DNA from 2 places in the Gilliamella sp. B14448G11 genome. Region 1 is predicted to be linked to the other one. Evidence: riboswitches for the same ligand, from Rfam matches in the RefSeq annotation. Region 1 holds a riboswitch; the other holds the start of a gene.

Evidence for each region. Region 1 has a riboswitch for preQ1 ahead of queD (6-carboxytetrahydropterin synthase QueD). Riboswitches for the same ligand answer to the same signal wherever they lie in the genome.
Region 2: another riboswitch for preQ1. It lies ahead of queF (preQ(1) synthase); the one in region 1 lies ahead of queD (6-carboxytetrahydropterin synthase QueD).

What each region holds. Positions count from the first base shown of each region.
Region 1 is NZ_JACFPX010000011.1:83,038-88,368, forward strand. Features, by position in the region: gene clpB (ATP-dependent chaperone ClpB) at 1-1,305, opposite strand, end outside; PreQ1 riboswitch class I at 1,591-1,636, shown strand; gene queD (6-carboxytetrahydropterin synthase QueD) at 1,640-2,068, shown strand; gene H3S88_RS08750 (7-carboxy-7-deazaguanine synthase QueE) at 2,065-2,679, shown strand; gene H3S88_RS08755 (DUF1176 domain-containing protein) at 2,790-3,878, shown strand.
Region 2 is NZ_JACFPX010000010.1:45,359-50,689, forward strand. Features, by position in the region: gene H3S88_RS08150 (bpX6 domain-containing protein) at 1-2,823, shown strand, start outside; PreQ1 riboswitch class I at 2,972-3,016, shown strand; gene queF (preQ(1) synthase) at 3,019-3,492, shown strand; gene queC (7-cyano-7-deazaguanine synthase QueC) at 3,520-4,173, shown strand; gene H3S88_RS08165 (7-cyano-7-deazaguanine/7-aminomethyl-7-deazaguanine transporter) at 4,221-4,892, shown strand; gene H3S88_RS08170 (alpha-2-macroglobulin) at 5,148-5,331, shown strand, end outside.

The sequences.
Region 1 (5,331 bases):
ATCATCAGACTCTTTTTTAAGCGCTTGTTGCTCAAGTTTGAGCTGAATAATACGGCGTTCAAGTCGATCTAAGGATTCGGGTTTTGAATCCATTTGCATACGAATACTTGATGCAGCTTCATCAATTAAGTCAATGGCTTTATCAGGAAGCATACGATCGGAAATATAACGATGCGATAACGTTGCTGCCGCCACAATTGCCGGATCGGTAATTTGTACATGGTGATGTAATTCATAACGTTCTTTTAAACCACGCAAGATAGCAATGGTGTCTTCAACAGTTGGTTCAGCCACATACACTTTTTGGAATCGACGCTCTAAAGCGGGATCTTTTTCAATATATTGACGGTATTCATCTAACGTTGTTGCGCCAACACAATGTAATTCACCGCGGGCTAATGCAGGTTTTAACATATTACCTGCATCCATTGCACCATCGCTTTTACCTGCACCGACCATGGTATGGATTTCATCAATAAATAAAATAATGCGCCCTTCTTCTTTGGCTAAATCTTTTAAAACGGCTTTTAAGCGTTCTTCAAATTCACCTCGATATTTAGCGCCAGCAATTAAAGCACCCATATCTAAAGACAATACGCGCTTATTACGTAATCCTTCTGGTACTTCACGGTTTACAATACGTTGTGCAAGTCCTTCAACAATTGCTGTTTTACCCACACCAGGCTCACCAATTAACACTGGATTATTTTTAGTACGACGTTGTAATACTTGAATTGTACGACGAATTTCTTCATCACGCCCAATCACTGGATCGAGCTTACCTTGTTCAGCACGCTCGGTTAAATCAATGGTATATTTTTTCAACGCACCACGTTGATCTTCGGCATTGGCATCGTTCACGTTATCACTTCCTCTTACTTGACTTACGGCCTGATTTAATCTGTCTTTTGTGATCCCTGATTTTTTAAGAATATCACTAAGACTACCCTTTTCGTCTAAAGCCGCTAAGATAAAGAGTTCAGACGAGATATAACTATCGCCATTTTTTTGTGCTAATTTGTCACAAAGATTTAAAACGCGGACAAATTCTTGTGATGGAATAACTTCACCACCCACGCCTTGAACTTGTGGCAATCGATCAATAGCTTGATTTAATTCTTGCTGTAACATTGCTACATTAGCACCAGCCGCTGCCAGTAAAGGCTTGACACTGCTACCTTCTTGATTAAGCATAGCGGATAAAACATGGACTGGTTCTATATATTGATTATCTTTACCTAATGCTAATGATTGTGCATCAGCTAAAGCTTGTTGGAATTTATTAGTGAGTTTATCTAACCTCATATTAACTATCTCCTGAGCAATAGATTTGGCTTAAATGCTTTAAGCAGATAAACCATTTGCATGGTTACTAAATGAGTGTGGAAAGATAAATTTCAAGAGTTTTTTATGAAAATTTTTTACAAAAAATCGACAATAAAATTAATTTATATTCTGTTGTTGAAATAAGCAAAATATAAACGTTCAATTTTACACCGTTAGTGTAATAAATATTGCTCGGAATAACAATTGTAAGATGACAATTAAGCATTAATCCATTATATTAGCCGCTCTATTTTGTTAGGTGGTCTAACCGTGGTTCGTAATCCATCCCACGAAAAAAAACTAGGAATGATACATGTTCAAAATTGCTAAAGAATTTCAATTCGATGCTTGTCATATGTTAGACGGGCACAACAAAAAATGTCACAACCTGCACGGTCATACTTATCGCTTATTAGTCGAAATTGAAGGTGATCTAATAGATAACGGTTCTAGCGCTGATATGGTGATGGATTATGCTGATTTAAAAGCAATAGTGAAACAGCATATTGTTGATCCTCTCGATCATGCTTATCTATATAATCAAAATAATCCTAATGAGTGCCGTATTGCTTCATTATTAAAAGAGATGAATCGCAAAATTTACGCCTTTCCTTGTCGTACAACTGCCGAAGGTATGAGTAAATTTATTTTTGATTGTCTGTCACAATATTTACCTATTTCAATGATCAAACTCTGGGAAACCCCAACGTCTTACTGCGAGTATCATCGGAGCGAAAAATGACAGAATTTCGCATTGTTGAAATCTTCGAATCATTACAGGGCGAAGGTTACAATACAGGCATGCCTGCTATTTTTATTCGTTTTGCTGGTTGTAATTTAAATTGCGTTTGGTGCGATACTAACTTTCGCCAATACACCCGTTTTACATTAGAACAGTTATTGACGAAAGTTAAACAATATACAAGCAAAAACATCATTATTACCGGTGGTGAACCAACTATGGTTAAAGCGCTACCAGAGTTACTTTTACCACTAAAACAGGCTGGTTACTATATTGCTATTGAAAGTAATGGATTAGGTAAAGTCGATCCTCTAATTGACTATATCGCCCTTAGCCCTAAATTCTGCTATCAAGCACGATATCAAAAAATCGTACAACCGACTGCAAGTGAAGTGCGAATTGTTGCCGAAAATCATGTGGACTTTCTTCCTTTTTGCCAATATATTGAACAAAATATTCAAGCAAAACGTTATTATCTTTCCCCTTGCGAAAAAAAGGGTGAATTTAATATGTTTGAAACAATTGAATTACTTGGCAAAATTAACCAAAACCGCAACGACAACAAGTGGCTACTCAGTATTCAAACGCACAAGTTTGCAAATATAGAGTAATCTTTTTTAATTAACTGCCAAATATAAAAAAATCAATTCAATCTATAAATTATGCTTTAAATTTTAATTGGTTAGCTTTATTATTGTCCAATATTCTTTGGGTGATGTTTATGTTTAATCGTATTTTAGTCGGATTATTTTTTTTATTCACATTGGTTCATTACGCGTATGCCAATACGGCAGTTGAGTTTTACTATATAAATTGGGAAATGGTTTGTGATAATACTTTGACTTGTCGTGTGGCAGGTTTTGGTAGAGAGTTAGATGATGGTGATAGTCATATATCAATTCTACTCGAGCGCAAAGCTGGTGCAAATCAACCTATTACTGGTGGTTATTTTAAATACGAATCTTATAAATATGAAGACGATGACAAAAAAGAGCAAATACTAAAGAATCACCCAATCAGCCTAGTTATTAATAATAAAGACTTGGGTACACTAATAAAGAAACCCAATTCTATTTATCAATTAAAACCTCATCAATTAAGCGCACTCCTTAGAGTATTAAAAAAAACTGATAATGAAATTTTTTTCAAGCAAGGCGACAGATATTGGGAGTTATTTGATATAGGCTATAATGCGGTAATGTTAAAAATGGATGAAGTACAAGGCCGTATCGGTACAATTGGTGCAATAATAAAATCAGGTAAGAAAAGCGAAAATCATGTTTATAAGCCAATACCTGCTCCTGTCATAAAAAAAGGTACTGTAATTAAGTCTGATGAAAGCAAAAAACTAACATTAGACGAAGTAATAGCAATTTTTCCTGAATTTAAAACACGCTATAGTGACGAAAAAGAAGCTGACTGTTTTTCTTATGATTTAGATGATGAAGAAGATAACTTTAAACCGCATTTTTATCTATACAAATTAGATAAGAATAACGATTTATTAAAAGCTTCGTGTTTAAGAGGTGCTTATAATTTTAGTGATGCTTATTGGGTTATTCCTAAGGAAAAAATAAACAATAACAAAATTGAGTTTGTAGTAACCAATGTATTTCCTGAATATAATAATGGTGTTATAAAAAGCGACCGTAAAATGCGAGGATTGGGTGACTGTTGGATATATGAAGAACTCACATGGAACGGGCGTAAATTCGTACCTTCTGCAAAAAACACCACTGGCTCATGTAACGGGTTTCTTGGTGGAACATGGAGACTACCGATTTTGGTTACACGGGTTGTAACTAAATAGACATAAATTAATTAATATTAGGTTTAATTTGCAAAAAATATTCATAACCCTATCCCATTTTAATTTTATGTCTACACCTAATATTTGATTTGGATTTCACCTTATAAACAAGATGATTATATACATGGCGAGTTATTTATCATACTGCATTCACTTCTAAATGGTATTGAGACTGCGCCATAAAATATGAACTCTTATAAGTCTTTTATCAACCTATCGATTCTTAAAATTAAATTCAGATAACAATAAAAAGTAAAATGGTATAGACTCCTGAATATTTTTTACAAAATCAATTATAACTTATTAATATAATTGATTTATTAAATTAAAGTTAATCCAATGATTCAATCACATTAAAATCTTATTTATTGTTTATCAGTATTTTTCACAAGAATATTTTTCAGTAATTGTGCAGTCCGTTATTTTTGTCAAAAAGTTTCAGGTTATGGGTATGCTTCAGTAAAATGAATTTTTAGGATTAATGATTAAAAAAACACTGAACGAAATAGTTATAGAGGTGCATAAAATTCTAATTATTTTTATCATTGTAATTCATATTTAGAATTATTGTGTCTTTATGATGAAACGGTATACACTCCTGAATATTTTTTACAAAACTAATTATAACTTATTAATATAATTAATTTATTAAATTAACGTTAATCCAAAGATTCAATCACATTAAAATCTTATTTATTGTTTATCAGTATTTTTCAGTAATTGTGCAGTCGGTTATGTTTGTCAAAAAGTTTCAGGTTATGGGGATGCTTCAGTAAAATGAATTTTTAGGATTAATGATTAAAAAAAACACTAAACAAAATAGTTATAGAAGTCATAAAATTCTAATTATTTTTATCATTGTAATTCATATTTAGAATTATTGTGTCTTTATGATGAAACGGTATACATTCCTGAATATTTTTTACAAAATAAATTATAAATTATTAATATAATTAATTTTTTAAATTAACGTTAATCCAAAGATTCAATTACATTAAAATTTTATTTATTGTTTATCAGTATTTTTCAGTAATTGTGCAGTCGGTTATGTTTGTCAAAAAGTTTCAGGTTATGGGTATGTTTCAGTAAAAATGTTTTTTTAGTTACAAATCTTAATAAAAATTCGGTGCAAAATACTCAATAAAAAATCTGTAAAAGCCAAATTCTACTAATCCTTTTTTGATCATGTTTAAGTAACAAATTTTTAATGATATTTTATTAATATAATTAATAATATCAGTAAGTTATCCATCTAATTTGAATTTAAAAATTTTAAAAAAAAAGGTTGCAAAATACCCTAAACAGTGTATTTTATATTCTTTTTTAGATTATTTTTAGATCTGGCTAATTTTAACACCTTACTGACTATTGGCAATTTTTATAATAATTATTAACAGGTCAGATAAAAATAATAATAAATAAATAGTTCAGTAAAACAAAGTTGTATTTGCTA
Region 2 (5,331 bases), on a different contig from region 1:
ACGCAGTGGTTTGATCGCGAGCAGCGTCAACGTCTTTTAATAAAATCATGGTTTTTAGGATGCTCAATTTATCAATTTGAACATGGTGATTTACTTAAATTTCCATCGGCAAAAACGGTGAATTGTGATACTTTACTTGGTTGGCCATTAATTTTAGATAACGGGATCCTCAGTTCTATGCAACTCCCCAAAAAACTGAGTTGCAAAATAATTAACTATGATTTGGTCATTGTTATGGGTAATGATATTCAATGTTATCGTTGTGAAGATGCCAACAATATCGATCCCGCTAATTGGGTTGATCTTAGTGAATATCAATTGTATGAAACCAATCGTTATTTAATAAATATTGTCCATAATGAACTACCAGAATTCAGTTTAGAGAGCCGATCTTTTGAACAAATATTTGATGGCAAAATACCTGTGCCAAGTCCTCGAAAATTACAATTTATTGATAGTAATGAGATAACTAATCAAGATAAAGAAATTGATGAACAAAATAATCATTTGTCTCAAGAAAAACTCATTAAAAAAAGTCATATTATTTTAGCAGTAGTTATTCCTTCAATATTGCTGATAGCATTGTATGTTATTTATTCTCTAAAAATATCTTCATTTAATACTTCACTTGGTAAAAATCTCTATAAAATATTTATTTTTATAATAGTAAGCTTTTTTCATGTGAGTATTTTTGTTATTTTTATTAAAACCATAAAAATGCTAAATCGAATCTTTTCGGAAGAAAAAAAAGAAGATTTAGTTGATGGCATGTTAAAAAAATCATTTTCTTACAGTATTAATGCCAATGAGTTACCACAAGTTAATCACTCATCTTTGTCATCTCCCTCTCAGCATAAAAAAAAATCACTGCTTAACAGCCATTCTTTTTTATCATTATTTTCAAAATATAGTCATTTGTTTTCTTTTCGACAGAGTAACTACATTGAAACAATGATTAAAAAGTTTGAGAAAGGTGATTTGTTAAATGCCTTGCGTTACGCTCTTCCGATCAATGATGAGAAAAATTCAATCGAAAAAACCTATGGTACACCCAAACCACGAAATAAACTGTCGATAAGTGATTGTGTTTATGGCGATTCATCCTCAATTTATCTTGATTCTGAAAAGCTTAAATACCTGAAAAAACTATATCGACAAAGCTTTGAGACGTTAGCCAAACAAAATAAAATAGAAGAAGCGGTTTTTGTTCTAGTAGAACTGCTCAATCATTTAGAAGAAGGAATAGAATTTTTAGAACAACACAACCGATATAAACAAGCCATGGAGTTAGCAATTGCAAGGAATGCTAAAACTCAGTTATGTATAAAACTTTGTTGTTTGGCAAATGAATGGAATACAGCGGTTATGTTAGCCAGACGCGATAATGCTTTTGAAGCTGTAATTTTGATGCTTGAAAAACAACACTTTGAAATAGCCAATAAATTAAAACTTTACTGGGCTAAGACTTTAGCCGAAAAAGCAGATTGGTTAGCTGCAATTGATGTCATTTGGTCACTCTCGGAATATCGTTATCTTGCTGAACAGTGGTTTAATAACATGGATATATACGATGCTAAAGCGATCGTAAAGCGTCTTATTTTAATACCTAATTCGATAATAAAACTTGAAAGAACTTTGATCGAGATAAAAACTGAACAAGCTCATTATCGAGTAAGATTAGATCTGGCTAATGAAATTTTAAAAAATCAGCAAAATATTCAAAAATTGCAAGGTTTATTACGAATGATGATCAACGAGATAATTGTTGATGCCATTACTTATCCTAATGAGTTAACTAAAGCTAAAATTGCAAAATTAATTACTCTTACTGAAGATAGAACATTACAGATAGATCTGCCTATCTCCTCGTTAAAACTGGTTAGGCATAAATCTTTATTAATGCAATATCATTTGGATCATTATCAGAGTCCGCAAAAAGGCCATAGAGCGATTTATGACATGATCCCGCTAATCAATAATCAATATTTGCTTGCATTAGGTGAAGCAGGGATTATAAGAGTGGATAATAAAGGCAAGCAACTTGAGCATTTTATGATTGTTGCCGATAAGTTTGTCGTATCTTCGAATCGATTGCAAATTTTAGCTTTGGCTAAACAAGATAATTACTACCGCATTCATAAACTTGATTTAAGTACCAAGAAAACAATCGATCTAGGCGTTGTTAACTTCCAATTATGCTGCTTTGAGTTTGATGGTATAAATTGGGCTATCATTAGAAATAATTGCCTTGAACTTATTGATATTAGTAATAAATTATCTGTGGTACGGCGAATCGATCTTTATCCTAATGTGATAAATAAGTTGGTGATTAAAAATCATGAAATAATGGTTTTAACCCACAACGCTGAGAAAAAAGATGAAATTTTGTATTATTGTTTACCTGACTATAGTTTAACAAAACGATTGGAAATTGATGGGTATTATGACAGGTTAATAATGGGTAATAATCACAAGATCTTAAAAGTTGAATATATTGAATCGACTAAACGCGTGCAATTTAAATATCACTATAACCATGATTTCGAGTTTCAATTACAAATCGAGAAAAAACAATTTGATAATTTAATTATATTATCTACAGGCGAACTTATAGCATTAATCATTCAACGAATAAATGAAACAGGTTATGAAATTAATCTTTTTAATCCCTATACTAATCGCAAACATATAACGATTGATTGGCAATCATCAACAATTGTGTCGTGTTCTTCTATCGGTAATGAATATTATTTTTTTGATAAACAAGGTAGAGTGATGCACATAAACATTACTGAAAATAAAGTAACTTCTTTTTCTTTATAAAAATTCATTAGACAGTTAATTTTTTAAAGAAATATTGGCTAGTTTTTACAGTTAACTATTTCATTCGTTCACAAGTCATATGTTTAATCACAAGGGTTAAGAACGATATTCTAGACTTTTTTTGTAAAAAAGAGTAATGTGTGCGGTTTGTCTCGTGGTTCGTGAACCTCCCACGCTAAAAAACTAAGGAAAATTATGAGTAACGTTACATTATTAGGCGATCAGTCTGTTCGCTATCCAACAACCTATAGTCCAGAAATTCTGGAAACTTTTGATAATAAACATCCCGGTAATGATTATTTTGTTAAATTTAATTGTCCGGAATTTACCAGTCTTTGTCCTATTACTGGGCAACCTGATTTTGCCACAATTTATATTTCTTATGTGCCTAACATCAAAATGGTTGAAAGCAAATCTCTTAAGCTGTACTTGTTTAGCTTTCGTAATCATGGTGATTACCATGAAGATTGCATCAATATCATTATGAAAGATCTGATCAAATTAATGGATCCTAAATACATTGAAGTGTGGGGTAAATTCACACCACGTGGAGGTATTTCAATTGATCCTTATGCCAATTATGGTAAAGCTGATACTCGGTGGGAGCAAATTGCGCTCAATCGTTTAGCGAATCATGATCTTTATCCTGAAAAAGTCGATAATCGCTAATTTGTTCAATCTGACAGGAATTTTTTAATGAAAAATCGTAAAGCACTCGTGATATTTTCTGGCGGGCAAGATTCGACTACGTGTTTATTACAAGCCATTGCCGATTATGGACTTGAAAATGTTGAAACTATCAGCTTCCAATATGGTCAACGTCATAGTATTGAATTAGATAAAGCTAAATGGATTGCTGAAGATTTAGGTGTCAAGCAAACCGTAATTGATACATCAGTTATTAAACAGACGACCAATAACGCTTTGATTGACGATTCACAAGAAATTAAAGCTGCACAAGATGGCGATTATCCAAATACGTTTGTCGATGGTCGTAATATGCTGTTTTTATTGTTAGCTGGTTGTTATGCCAAACAGCAAGATATTCAAGATATTATTATCGGCGTATGTGAAACAGATTTTAGTGGTTATCCAGATTGTCGTGATATTTTTATTAAATCCATGAATGTATCTATGAATTTAGCGATGGATTATGCGTTTAATATTAAAACCCCGTTGATGTATCTTACTAAAGCTCAAACATGGGAAATGGCTGATAAATTGGGTTATCTTGATTATGTTCGTCAAAATACTCATACCTGTTATTACGGTGTAGAAGGGGGATGCGGTAAATGTCCAAGTTGTATGCTGCGTGATAAAGGTCTACAAGAATATCTGGCCAAAACTTAAAAAATATTTATCTGGGTTCTCTCACCCCATTAAAAAAGGAAACAAATATGTATTTGAACGTTCATTCACAATTGATTGAAAAACAATTTACTCGACAGCAAAAGCATAAAGCACTAGGCTGGTTAGCTTTTTTTCATATTATTGTTATTGCTTCCAGTAACTATTTGGTGCAAATTCCATTTGATATTTTTGGATTTCATACTACTTGGGGAGCCTTTACATTTCCATTTATTTTTTTAACCACTGATTTAACTATCCGTATTTTTGGTGCCAGTTTGGCAAGAAAAATTATCTTTGTGGTTATGATTCCCGCTTTACTGTTTTCATATCTGATTTCGGTTCTATTTTTCGAAACCCACTGGGTAGGTTGGTCAGCATTGACCCAATTTAATAGTTTTGTTTTTCGCATAGCATTAGCCAGTTTTGCAGCTTATTTAGTTGGGCAATTAATGGATATTACTGTTTTTAACTATTTAAGAAAAAATCAATTTTGGTGGGTGGCACCCTCAGCTTCAGCAATCTTTGGTAATGGTATTGATACTATTGTCTTTTTTGCTATTGCCTTTTACAAAAGTAGTGATGAATTTATGGCTAATCATTGGGGTGAAATTTCGTTAATGGATTATAGTTTTAAAATTTTAATTTGTGGTTTATTCTTTTTACCATTATATGGAATTATTTTGAATTTTATCTTAAAAAAATTAACTGTAAAAAAGTAATAAATCAGCCAGCTTTTGCTTAATAATTCTGAAATCATCTAACATTTAGAACTTATTGATAACACAATATGTTCTAAATGTCAGTAATACTACTTTCCAATAAACCCAGATCAACGATTCTTTCAAAAATTTGATTGCTTACCTAAAAATTCAATTTGTTTGTAAAGATATTTTGCTAAACGTTTGGTGACAGTGCATAATATTGACCAAAAATAGTCACAACATTTAGTGAAATAAAAGGAATTGGGTGAAATAATGAGATTAACTAAACACTTAGCTATGTTGGGTTTGTTTTTAACGCTATGTGCACAAGCAAAAAACAACGAGCTAACGACAAATATAACCGCTAATCAAAAAAATAGCACAACTCAAAACTCGAGTGTTAATTCGCAATTGCATAATGTATTTAATCCAACACCAGAATTAATCGAAAAATATA